DNA from 4 places in the Pantoea sp. LS15 genome. Region 4 is predicted to be linked to each of the others. Evidence: predicted binding sites of a transcription regulator. Region 4 holds the regulator's gene; each other region holds the start of a gene.
What was found. Region 4 encodes LexA, which represses DNA repair genes until DNA is damaged. Its sites were predicted from a motif close to TNCTGTATGTACATACAGNA; they were not measured.

Region 1 (3,131 bases), on a different contig from region 4:
GCATCACCGCCGTTACGTGCTGCCCAACTGGCAACGTGGTCGAGATCGGCCATGACCTGCGCGTCAGGGACTTTGCTGACCAGATTGCTAAGCAATGTTGGACTATCGTTATAGTCGTTCGGATCGCCCTGACGGAAGTAGAGTTCTGGTGCAACGGCCAGATACCCTTCCAGCGCCAGTCGGCGACAGAGGTCGCGGATATGTTCGTGAACACCAAAAATTTCCTGAACCACAATGACGATGGGCAGAGGACCCTCTACTGATTTTGGCCGAGCGTGGTAAGCCGGCATATTATCCCCCTGCGAGGGGATGGAGGTCTCACCCGCCGTTATGGCCTCTTCGGGCGTTGAAACGATGGTTGAAGCATGCGGGGCTGCAGCAGGTGCAAAACCGATTTTTTCAGTCATGGCATTCTCCGTACCAATGAGTTAGCGCAAAGGTAAATATAGACACCAGGTTAACAACCCACAGTGCCTTAAACGGTCTATCTTTTGTGCAGCACACCACGATATAACTTGTTAATGTGATGTAAATCGCCTTTTTATGGAAATTTACTGCAATCATTTTCATTCATGGTGAAGTTCATCACGAAATTATGCGTATTGCTTCTGTAAAGTACCATTTTACTTCTTCTGACTAACCGACCCACAGAGGAGTCACCTATGTCTAAGTCTGATGTTTTTCATCTCGGCCTCACCAAAAACGATTTACAAGGGGCTACGCTCGCTATCGTCCCGGGTGATCCTGAGCGTGTGGAAAAGATCGCCGCGCTGATGGATAAGCCGGTTAAGCTGGCAGCCCATCGTGAATTCACCACCTGGCGTGCAGAGCTGGATGGCAAAGCCGTGATCGTGTGCTCAACCGGTATCGGTGGTCCGTCGACCTCTATTGCTGTTGAAGAACTGGCGCAACTGGGCATTCGTACTTTCCTGCGTATCGGTACTACTGGCGCTATTCAGCCGCATATCAATGTCGGTGACGTGCTGGTCACCACCGCATCCGTTCGTCTGGACGGGGCAAGCCTGCACTTCGCGCCAATGGAATTCCCGGCAGTGGCAGACTTCGAATGTACCACTGCGCTGGTTGAAGCGGCGAAATCTGTGGGCGCAACCACGCACGTGGGTGTAACTGCCTCTTCCGATACCTTCTACCCAGGCCAGGAGCGCTATGACACCTTCTCTGGTCGCGTGGTGAGCCGTTTCAAAGGCTCTATGGAAGAGTGGCAGTCTATGGGCGTAATGAACTACGAAATGGAATCTGCGACGCTGCTGACCATGTGCGCAAGCCAGGGTCTGCGTGCCGGTATGGTGGCGGGCGTTATCGTCAACCGTACGCAGCAGGAGATCCCGAATGCCGAAACCATGAAGCAGACTGAAAGTCATGCTGTGAAAATCGTGGTTGAAGCGGCGCGTCGCCTGATCTAGTCCTCTCTTCTGCATGCAATAAAAGGCCGACACGTTCGGCCTTTATTTTTTGCGTAGCGCCTCGCAGGAAAACCCTTTCAAACTGGACGTTTATACAGCACAATTCTATTTTGTGCAGGTAATACGTTGATGCAGGGGGCATTGTGGATATCTCGATCCTGATTTACGCGGTGATTGCGCTGGTGGGCTTAGGGATTGGCTGGCTTATTTCCAGCTACCAGCATGCACAGCAGAAGGCCGACCAACTGGCCGAGCGAGAAGAGATGGTCGCCGATTTAAGCGCGGCAAAACAGCAGCTTGCTCTGAGCGAGCACTGGCGCGATGAGTGCGAGTTGCTCAACAACGAACTACGCAACCTGCGGGATATCAACACCTCGCTGGAGGCTGATCTCCGCGAAGTGACCACCCGTCTTGAATCCACCCAGCTGCATGCGGAAGACAAAATCCGCCAGATGATTAACAGCGAGCAACGCCTCAGCGAACAGTTTGAAAACCTCGCCAACCGCATTTTCGAGCACAGCAACCGCCGCGTTGATGAACAGAATCGCCAGAGCCTGAACAGCCTGCTGACGCCCCTGCGTGAACAGCTGGACGGTTTTCGTCGTCAGGTGCAGGACAGTTTTGGTCAGGAGGCTCGAGAGCGGCACACGCTGGCCCATGAGATCCGCAATCTTCAGCAACTAAATGCACAGATGGCGCAGGAGGCGGTCAACCTGACTCGTGCGCTTAAAGGGGATAATAAAACCCAGGGAAACTGGGGGGAAGTAGTTCTGACCCGCGTGCTTGAGGCCTCTGGCCTGCGTGAAGGTTATGAGTATGAAACACAGGTTAGCATCGAAAATGATGCCCGTTCGCGCATGCAGCCAGATGTGATTGTGCGTCTGCCGCAGGGTAAAGACGTTGTTATCGACGCCAAAATGACGCTGGTGGCGTATGAGCGCTACTTTAATGCGGAAGATGACTACACCCGAGAGTCGGCGCTGCAGGAGCATATTGCTTCCGTGCGTAACCATATCCGTCTGCTGGGCCGAAAAGACTACCAGCAACTGCCGGGCCTTCGCTCACTGGATTACGTGCTGATGTTTATTCCGGTTGAACCGGCCTTCCTGCTGGCACTCGACAGGCAGCCTGAACTGATCACCGAAGCGCTGAAAAATAACATTATGCTGGTCAGCCCCACCACGTTGCTGGTGGCCTTGCGAACCATTGCGAACCTGTGGCGCTATGAACACCAGAGCCGCAATGCGCAACAGATTGCCGATCGAGCCAGCAAGCTGTACGACAAAATGCGTCTGTTCGTGGACGATATGTCCTCGGTTGGACAAAGCCTCGACCGCGCGCAGGATAACTACCGTCAGGCAATGAAAAAACTCTCCTCCGGACGTGGCAACTTACTGGCACAAGCTGAGGCATTCCGTAGTCTGGGCGTCGAAGTAAAACGCGAGATTAATCCGGAACTGGTTGAACAGGCCACGTCGCAGGACGAGGAGTTCCGCCTGCGTGAAGGCAGTGCTGAACAAAAGACAAACAGTGAAGACAACGATTTAGCAGCGGAATTATCGCCAGATGAGCAGCCAACCCGTTTGTTTCGCGGTGGTTGAATCGTAGGGCAAACGCGTCCAATCTGGTACACTTCACAAACATTTTACTGATAAGCAGGCTCTGAGATGGTTGACGATTCACAAGACACGACGCACTTTGGTTTTC
Region 2 (3,131 bases), on a different contig from region 4:
CTCAGAAAGGGGCAACCCTGGTGTTCATCTCTGCCGGGAAATCGTATTTTATTATTGAATATTAATAATATACATTTTTCTGAACTACTGCTCACTCCGGCGAGCGATACGGTAAATGGACGACCTGTTTTGTTATTTCAGACCCACTTTGCCACGAACCGTATCATGGTTAGCGTGAGCGATAGCCATATTCGTGATGCCCTGAGCACACCGTTAAAGCATGTCAATTACGCGTTAGTGGTGGGCGGTTACGCCCTTGATGCTTCCGGCAATTTCACCATCATTCATCGCCAGGAAACGCAGGCCGGGCAGGTCCGGTCGGGAAATTATCCCTATAGCGTCAGATATAATCTTCCTCCTCTGTTTAGCGTACAAAGGCTGATCGAACAGGGGGCGGGCATCATGCTGTTTTTACTGCTGATGTCCGCTACTGCCGCTTACGTTTTGTATAAGTATCTGAACAAAAACACGCTACCTGAAGAGTCACTTCGTACCGCTATTGCCCGAGGAGAAATCGTTCCGTTTTACCAGCCTGTAGTGAATGGCAGGGAAGGCACGTTGCGGGGCGTAGAGGTGCTGGCAAGATGGAAACATCCGCAGGCGGGTTATATTTCTCCGGCCACATTCATTCCCATTGCCGAAAAATCGGGGTTGATTGTTCCGCTGACGCAGAGCCTGATGGCGCAGGTGGCGACACAAATGAACGCGATTTCCACGAAATTACCGGAAGGGTTTCACGTCGGGTTGAATTTCAGTGCTTCCCATATTGCGATGCCGACCTTCCTGGATGAGTGCCTGAAGTACAAGGATAGTTTCGTCAGAAAAGATCTGAACCTGGTGATCGAAGTGACGGAGCGGGAACCGCTGGATATTGATGAGAACCTTGTCCAGACCCTGAATGTGCTCCATGACAAAGGGTTCGCCATTGCACTGGATGATTTCGGTACCGGCTATTCCGGACTCTCTTATCTTCATGACCTGCATATTGATTATATCAAAATTGACCAGAGCTTCGTCAGCCGGGTTAACGAGCACGCGGACTCAACCCGCATCCTTGATTGTGTGCTGGATCTGGCGCGTAAACTCTCCATCAGCATTGTAGCGGAAGGCGTAGAGACGAAGGCACAGTTAGACTACCTCAATCGTAATCACATCGTCTTTCAGCAGGGGTACTACTTTTTTAAACCGGTTCCTTTTACCAGGCTTATCCAAATTTTGTTGTCGAAGCCGAAGGTGAAAGTGGTGGTGGAGTAATCTGCAGACGCTGCTGCTGAATTAAATCCGCTCAAACTTCAATGCGTTTGGGATCGTCTGCGGAAATGACCTTGATCCTGGGTCAGTATCCGTAATACTGTATGTATATACAGTGTGTGGCGAGAAAGGCATTTATGAGCACTCTCTTTTCTTATCATCCAAATCAATACATTGAATTACCTTTATTTTTGGAGCGTGTTGCCTGTGGTTTCCCAAGCCCTGCGCAGGATTATGTGGAGGATCGTCTCGATCTCAACAGACTGGCGGTCAGACACCCGAGTGCAACCTATTTCGTCAAGGTGAGCGGAGACTCGATGATTGGCGTCGGGATCGGCGACGGCGATCTGCTGGTGGTTGATCGCTCGTTAAATGCTGAACATGGCGATATTGTGGTGGCGTCGGTCGCCGGTGAATTTACCGTGAAGGAGTTGCAGACCCGTCCGGTCCTGAGACTCCTGCCACATAATGTCCGCTATCAGCCGATTACCTTTCAGTCCGAAGAGGAGCTGCAAATCTTCGGTGTCGTCACCCACACGCTCAAAACGCATAAACATGTTCGCGCTGGTTGATGTAAATAGTTTCTATGCCTCTTGTGAGAAGGTGTTCCGTCCCGATCTGGAGGGGAAGCCCATCGTAGTGGTTTCGAATAACGACGGCTGCATTATTTCACTGTCGCGGGAGGCAAAGCAGCTCGGTATAAAAATGGGTGAGCCCTATTTCAAATTCAAAGAGAAGAGCTACCCCTCCCGGGTATACGTCTTTAGTTCGAATTATGCACTCTATGCCGATCTCAGCAGCCGGGTAATGCAAACCCTGACCGATCTTGCCCCGGCAATAGAGATCTATTCCATTGATGAAGCGTTCGTGAATGTGTCAGGTGTCAGCCACTGCATGTCGCTGGAAGCATTTGGTCGTCAGATGCGCGCGCAGATACTTAAAAATACGGGCTTAACTGTGGGCGTCGGTATTGCTCCGACAAAAACGCTGGCGAAGCTGGCCAACTATGCGGCCAAGCGGTGGTCGGGCACTGGCGGTGTGGTCGATTTATCGGATCGCGAGCGGCAGCGCAAACTGCTGGCGAATGTACCGGTAGACGAGGTGTGGGGCGTTGGACGGCGCATCACGAAAAAACTCAATGCAATGGGGATCTCCACGGCACTGGCGCTGGCAGATGCCTCATCCTGGGTCATTCGTAAACATTTTAACGTGGTACTGGAGCGCACGGTGCGAGAGCTTCGCGGCGAACCCTGCCTTGACCTGGAAGAGTTTACACCCACAAAGCAGCAAATTATCTGTAGCCGTTCGTTTGGACACCGGATTACGCAATACGAAGAGATGCATCAGGCCATTTGCGCCTACGCGGAACGTGCAGCAGAAAAACTACGCGGCGAGCATCAATATTGCCGCTTTATCAGCGTGTTTGTGCGCACCAGCCCCCATGCCGACAACGAAATTTATTACGGAAATCAGGCTTCGACCATCCTGATGACGCCGACCAATGACTCACGCGATATCATCCGGGCTGCCACGGAGGCGCTGGGGCGTATATGGCTTGACGGGTATCGCTACATGAAAGCGGGGGTCATGCTGGCGGACTTTTTCAGTACGGGTGTCGCCCAGCTTAATTTGTTTGACGATAACCGTCTGCGCACCAACAGTGCGGCACTGATGGAGATGATCGACAGTGTCAATCACTCCGGCAAAGGGAAGATATGGTTTGCCGGACAGGGGATTGAGAAATCCTGGGCGATGAAACGCGAGATGCTGTCTCCGGCTTATACCACGCGGTACGCGGATTTGCCGGTGGCGAGGTAGAGAACTCCTGCGTTATTTCTTTTGCGTCAACCAGGTTGCCGCCGCCGTCAGCACGCCGATCA
Region 3 (3,131 bases), on a different contig from region 4:
GAAAATATTGCGCGTCACTTCATCATCAAAACGGATGTTGTTATAACCCACCACGCAGGTATTGGGGACGGTAAACAGATCGTGGATGCGTCGGGCGAACTCTGCCTCATTAACCCCTTTTTCCCGCGCCTCCTGCGGGGTAATCCCGGTAACCATGACCGCGCCAGGCTGCGGCAGGTAGTCATCAGCGGGCTTACAGTAAAAGACCTCTGGCTCGCCAATAATATTGAATTCGTCGTCGGTACGGATGGCGGCAAACTGCGCCGGTCGGTCCAGCGCCGGGTGAGTGCCAAAGGTTTCGTAGTCGTGGAACAAAAAAGTCGGGCGTGCGGCAGAGTCAGACACCAGTAATACCATCCTGTTAAAAAATGACGCCACTATGGTAAACGATCGTACGGGTCAGACCGAATAAAAAGCGCCTCTGGGGTAAAAATTTGCGAGACGACTTCAGCGGAAAATTGGCTGCCTGTCACATTTTTTTGCAATTAAGCCAGGTAACGACATCAGAACTCCCGTAAAAAGGTCAGCGATTTTTAATGACCTGAGGATATACCGTTGAAACGCCGTCTGTTTATTGCTGTTTCTTTACTCGCTTCGAGTGTCTCATCTGCTTTTGCGGCCGAACCACTGGATTTTTCGCCGCAGCCTCCTGCTATTCAGGCTGGCTCCTGGGTGCTGATGGATTACACGACTGGTCAAATCTTAACGGCGGGCAACGAACATCAACAACGTAATCCGGCAAGCCTGACCAAGCTGATGACGGGGTATGTGGTTGATCGGGCCATTGATAGCCATCGTATTTCGCCTGATGACGTTGTCACCGTCGGGCGCGATGCCTGGGCAAAAGGCAACCCGGTTTTTGACGGTTCGTCGCTGATGTTTCTGAAAGAGGGCGATCGCGTCACCGTACGCGACCTGAGCCGCGGTCTGATTGTGGATTCCGGTAACGATGCCTGCGTGGCACTGGCCGATCACGTGGCGGGCGGGCAGCCGCAGTTTGTGAAGATGATGAACGACTATGTGCAAAAGCTGAACCTGCGCGACACCCATTTCGAAACCGTTCACGGGCTGGATGCGCCAGGGCAGCACAGCTCCGCTTATGACCTGGCCGTCCTCTCCCGGGCCATCATTCATGGCGAACCTGATTTTTACCATATGTACAGCGAAAAGAGCCTCACCTGGAACGGGATCACCCAGCAAAACCGTAATGGCCTGCTGTGGGATAAAACCATGAACGTAGATGGGCTTAAAACGGGGCACACCTCAGGCGCAGGTTTTAATCTGATTGCTTCCGCGGTCGATGGTCAGCGCCGTTTAATCGCAGTGGTGATGGGGGCCGACAGTCCGAAAGGGCGTGAGGACCAGGCCCGTAAACTGCTGCACTGGGGACAGCAGAATTTCGATACGGTGCAGATCCTGGATAACGGTAAAAAAGTTGGTACAGAGCGTATCTGGTACGGCGATAAGGAGCAGGTGAAACTGGGTACCGACCAGGACTTCTGGCTGGCGCTGCCAAAAGCGGAAGTCCCCAACATCAAAGCCAAATATGTGCTGGATAAAAAAGAGCTGGAAGCACCGATTGCGGCGCATCAGCGGGTTGGGGAGATTCAGCTTTATGACCGAGATAAGGTCGTTGCGCACTGGCCTCTGGTCACCCTGGAAGCCGTTGATAAAGGCGGTGTCTTCTCGCGTCTGAGCGATTACCTTCATCACTCGCTTTAAATACATCTGTTAATGCTTGTGAGCAGACTGGCAGGGTTGCGAGTCTGCTCACATAATAAACACACCTCGTTTGCTGGACAGTAAAAACCTGCTTTATAGTGTATAAATATACAGTTATAAACGGAGGCAACATGGACTACAGCATTAAGCAGCAACAGAAACGTAAGATTGCCGGTTTTCATTTGGTTGGACCGTGGGAACAAACGGTAAAACAGGGCTTTGAACAGCTGGTGATGTGGGTGGACGGTCGCCACATTCAGCCGCTGGAGTGGGTTGCGGTCTATTACGATAACCCGGATGAAGTTCCGGCAGAAAAACTGCGCTGTGATACGGCTGTGACGGTACCGGATGATTTCGTTATTCCGGAAAACAGCGAAGGCGTCATGATGACGGAAATCGTGGCCGGTGATTATGCCGTGGCAATGGCGCGCGTGGAAAACTACGACTTTGCGACCCCATGGTATCAGTTCTTCAACTCCCTGTTACAGGACAATAAATACCAGATTGCCCCTAAACCATGCTTCGAGCGCTATCTTAATGATGGCAACGCAGACGGCTACTGGGATATCGAAATGTTTATCGCCGTTGAGCATAAAACGGTTTAGGCCTGCTAAATGAAGGGTTTTTCAGTCGAGTGTGATCCGCTCGGCTGAAAACACAGTACAATTGTGGTTTGCCGTGTAGCTGGAGAGCGGGTGTGCGTCCCGACAAATCATTAACTCCTTTTGAAATTCGGTTGTACAAACATTACCGCGTGGTGCATGGGTGTCGCATCGCGCTGGCGTTTGTGTTGACGTTTGTCCTGGTCCGCTTGCTGGATGTTCCGGAAGGGACGTGGCCGCTTATTACGCTTGTCGTGGTGATGGGGCCAATTTCGTTTTGGGGAAACGTTGTTCCTCGCGCCTTCGAGCGAATTGGTGGGACCGTTTTAGGTTCGGCACTCGGGCTTATCGCCCTGAAGCTGGAGCTTATTTCGTTTCCGGTCATGCTGGCATGGTGCGGTGCCGCTATGTTCCTGTGCGGTTGGCTGGCATTGGGCAAAAGGCCTTATCAGGCGCTACTGATTGGCATCACTCTCGCGGTGGTTGTCGGTGCCCCTGCCGGGGATATGACCACGGCGCTGTGGCGAAGCGGGGATGTCATCCTGGGGTCACTGCTGGCCATGCTTTTCACCGGTATCTGGCCGCAGCGCGCTTTCCTGCACTGGCGTATTCAGATGGCTAACTACGTCACTGCGTTTAACCGTGTCTATCAGGCAGGTTTTTCTCCCAATCTGATTGAGCGACCCCGGCTGGAAAAGCATCTGCAAACCATCCTTAACGATGTGGTCAAAATGCGCGGTCTGATTACCCCGGCCAGCAAAGAAACTCATATTCAGAAAGCGATTTTCGAAGCTATCCAGACGGTAA
Region 4 (3,131 bases):
CGCCAGTTGGCGTACACGCTCGGCGTTATGGACGTTGATGCCCTGATAGAGACGGTTCCAGGTAAAGCTGAGAATACGATCGGACAGGCGAATCATCTCGTAAGAGAAGTTCGCTGCAATCTCTTCCATCAGTGCAATGGCGTTCTGCTGGGCTTTCTCATGCGAAATCTTCTTGCTGCGTGCTTCGTCTTCAACGGCACGGGCAATCGCTTTGGAGGCCAACAGCTTGTTGAACAGATCCTGACGCGCCGGGAGACGCGGCCCAACGGCAGCGAGGCGCTGACGGGCGAAGTGCATACGCGCTACGCGCGCCAGTTTTTGCGCGATGATCTTGTCGGTGCCATGCTCGTCCGCCATACGACGCAGCGAAACGGAAGGGGAGAAGCGCACAAAGCTGTCGCGTCCCAGCCAGGAGACCGCGAAGAACTTCTGGATGCCGTTAAGCATGCGCAGCGGTGGATTCTCTTCACCTTTTTCACGACCCGGGCGACGACCAAACATCACCGATACTGGCACCATCTGCACATCCAGATCAGGATTGCTGCGGTGCAGGTCGAGATAGTCATGGAACAGCTTGATGGACTCTTCTTTCGGCGTGTAATAGGTAAACACGCGCGGTCCACCGTGAATGAACACGTAGCGCGGCAGCAGCGTACCGTCAACTTCAAGCGGTTCAAGCGGGTCAGGTAAGTCATGCGCCAGGCATTGGGCGCGAAGCGTCAGTAAGTCTGCCTTCGAGTTATAAGGCAAAACGTACATAATGGGGCGCGACGTATCGAGCCCTAATTCCAGCGCGGGTTCTGCTGGGATAGACTTGCTTTTTACCAGGATGCTTAATGGTAAATTAAGTAATTTGTAGTAAATTCGTGGCCAGCCGGACATAAACGATGTAAAGCCTCTGGTTAATAATGCAATTGCGGCGCAAGGATAACAGAAAGCGCGCAAAATTTCTGTTGTTACCCGTCATACTTCAGGCGGCAGCGAAACGCGCTGCCACTCTAGTTACTGACGCTATTTCCAATAAAAGGTTCTTTTAATGGCCAATAATACCACTGGGTTAACCCGAATCATCAAAGCCGCCGGCTATTCCTGGAAAGGTTTCCGTGCCGCGTGGATCAATGAAGCCGCCTTTCGCCAGGAGGGCGTCGCCGCTATCATCGCGGTGATTATCGCCTGTTTCCTTGATGTTGATGCAATAACACGCGTTCTTCTGATCGGCTCCGTACTGTTGGTGATGATAGTGGAAATTCTCAATAGCGCTATTGAGGCTGTTGTTGACCGGATTGGCTCAGATTTCCACGAGCTCTCTGGCCGGGCAAAAGACATGGGCTCCGCTGCCGTGTTGCTGGCGATTATTACTGCGGTCATTACCTGGGTCACGCTGCTTTGGTCACATTTCCGATGAGCCTCGAGGAATAATTAAGTCCCTGGTTTTTTGTGCAGTTTTTGGTTCCAAAATCGCCTTTGACTGTATATACTCACAGCATAACTGTATATACACCCAGGGGGCGGAATGAAAGCGTTAACGACCAGGCAGCAAGAGGTGTTTGATCTCATCCGGGATCATATCGGCCAGACGGGTATGCCACCCACGCGTGCGGAAATCGCTCAGCGTCTGGGCTTCCGTTCTCCGAATGCTGCCGAAGAACACCTGAAAGCGCTGGCGCGTAAGGGCGTGATTGAGATTGTTTCGGGCGCGTCACGCGGTATCCGCCTGCTGGTGGAAGAAGAGACGGGCATTCCGCTGGTGGGGCGTGTTGCGGCCGGTGAGCCTTTACTGGCACAGCAGCATATTGAAGGCCACTACCAGGTCGATCCGGGGATGTTTAAACCAAGCGCTGATTTCCTGCTGCGCGTAAGTGGCATGTCGATGAAAGACATCGGTATTCTTGACGGTGATCTGCTTGCGGTTCACAAAACGCAGGATGTGCGAAACGGCCAGGTTGTGGTCGCGCGTATTGATGACGAAGTCACTGTTAAGCGTCTGAAAAAACAGGGTAATACCGTACAGTTGCTGCCTGAAAACAGCGAATTCTCCCCGATTGTGGTGGATCTTCGCGAGCAGAACTTCTCTATCGAAGGGCTGGCAGTAGGGGTGATTCGCAACGGCGAATGGCTGTAATCTCTTCCTGACAGGCTACGGCGTTGCTGTAGCCTGATTCCTTTACCTCTCCCGGTATTTTTCATGTCACTGCTGACGGCATCAGATAAGGCATTGTGGCGTCTTGCACTGCCGATGATTTTTTCCAATATCACCGTGCCCCTGCTGGGTCTGGTAGATACTGCTGTTATTGGCCATCTGGATTCACCTGTTTATCTTGGCGGTGTGGCGATTGGCGCGACGGCAACCAGCTTCCTGTTTATGCTGCTGCTCTTTTTGCGCATGAGTACTACCGGGCTCACGGCACAGGCATATGGTGCCAGAGATCCGCTGCGTCTGGCGCGCGCGTTGGTGCAGCCGCTCATTCTGGCGCTTGGTGCGGGGGCATTAATTGTTGTATTGCGCTCGCCCCTGATTGACCTCGCGCTTCACATCGTTGGCGGTAACGAGGCGGTACTGGAGCAGGCGAGACGTTTCCTTGAAATCCGCTGGCTCAGTGCACCCGCATCACTGGCTAACCTGGTTCTGCTGGGGTGGTTACTCGGCGTGCAGTATGCCCGCGCCCCCGTCATTCTGCTGGTGGTGGGAAACCTGCTCAACATTGTGCTTGATGTCTGGCTGGTAATGGGTCTGCATATGAACGTGCAGGGGGCTGCACTGGCGACGGTAATTGCCGAATACGGGACTTTTATCATCGGCCTGTGGATGGTCTGGCGTGTGCTGGCGATGCGCGGGATCTCTCTTGCGCTATTAAAAAACGCATGGCGCGGCAATATCCGTAAGCTGCTGGCACTCAACCGTGACATTATGCTGCGTTCACTTCTCCTTCAGCTCTGTTTCGGCGCGCTGACGGTTTTCGGGGCTCGGCTGGGGCCAGACATCGTTGCGGTCAATGCCGTATTGATGACGCTGCTGACCTTTACCGCTTACGCGCTGGACGGCTTTGCCTATGCTGTGGAAGCGCATTCCGGGCAAGCGTACGGTGCGCGCAAAAGCGGGCAGCTTCAGGATGTCTGGCGGGCAGCCTGTC

Region 1: a site for LexA is predicted at 1,505-1,524, ahead of rmuC (DNA recombination protein RmuC). Genes of this name have one in related genera too.
Region 2: a site for LexA is predicted at 1,350-1,369, ahead of umuD (translesion error-prone DNA polymerase V autoproteolytic subunit). Genes of this name have one in related genera too.
Region 3: a site for LexA is predicted at 1,819-1,838, ahead of sbmC (DNA gyrase inhibitor SbmC). Genes of this name have one in related genera too.

The regions. Positions count from the first base shown of each region.
Region 1 covers NZ_JAAVXA010000017.1:62,124-65,254, forward strand. Annotated here, with positions in the region: gene HED65_RS20020 (dienelactone hydrolase family protein) at 1-407, opposite strand, end outside; gene udp (uridine phosphorylase) at 663-1,424, shown strand; gene rmuC (DNA recombination protein RmuC) at 1,568-3,025, shown strand; gene ubiE (bifunctional demethylmenaquinone methyltransferase/2-methoxy-6-polyprenyl-1,4-benzoquinol methylase UbiE) at 3,092-3,131, shown strand, end outside.
Region 2 covers NZ_JAAVXA010000001.1:713,244-716,374, reverse strand. Annotated here, with positions in the region: gene pdeG (cyclic di-3',5'-guanosine monophosphate phosphodiesterase PdeG) at 1-1,254, shown strand, start outside; gene umuD (translesion error-prone DNA polymerase V autoproteolytic subunit) at 1,389-1,823, shown strand; gene umuC (translesion error-prone DNA polymerase V subunit UmuC) at 1,807-3,069, shown strand; gene HED65_RS03330 (hypothetical protein) at 3,082-3,131, opposite strand, start outside.
Region 3 covers NZ_JAAVXA010000002.1:520,813-523,943, forward strand. Annotated here, with positions in the region: gene sbcB (exodeoxyribonuclease I) at 1-357, opposite strand, end outside; gene dacD (serine-type D-Ala-D-Ala carboxypeptidase DacD) at 556-1,722, shown strand; gene sbmC (DNA gyrase inhibitor SbmC) at 1,854-2,327, shown strand; gene HED65_RS05860 (FUSC family protein) at 2,420-3,131, shown strand, end outside.
Region 4 covers NZ_JAAVXA010000013.1:66,438-69,568, reverse strand. Annotated here, with positions in the region: gene plsB (glycerol-3-phosphate 1-O-acyltransferase PlsB) at 1-882, opposite strand, end outside; gene HED65_RS17570 (diacylglycerol kinase) at 1,037-1,405, shown strand; gene lexA (transcriptional repressor LexA) at 1,514-2,122, shown strand; gene dinF (MATE family efflux transporter DinF) at 2,186-3,131, shown strand, end outside.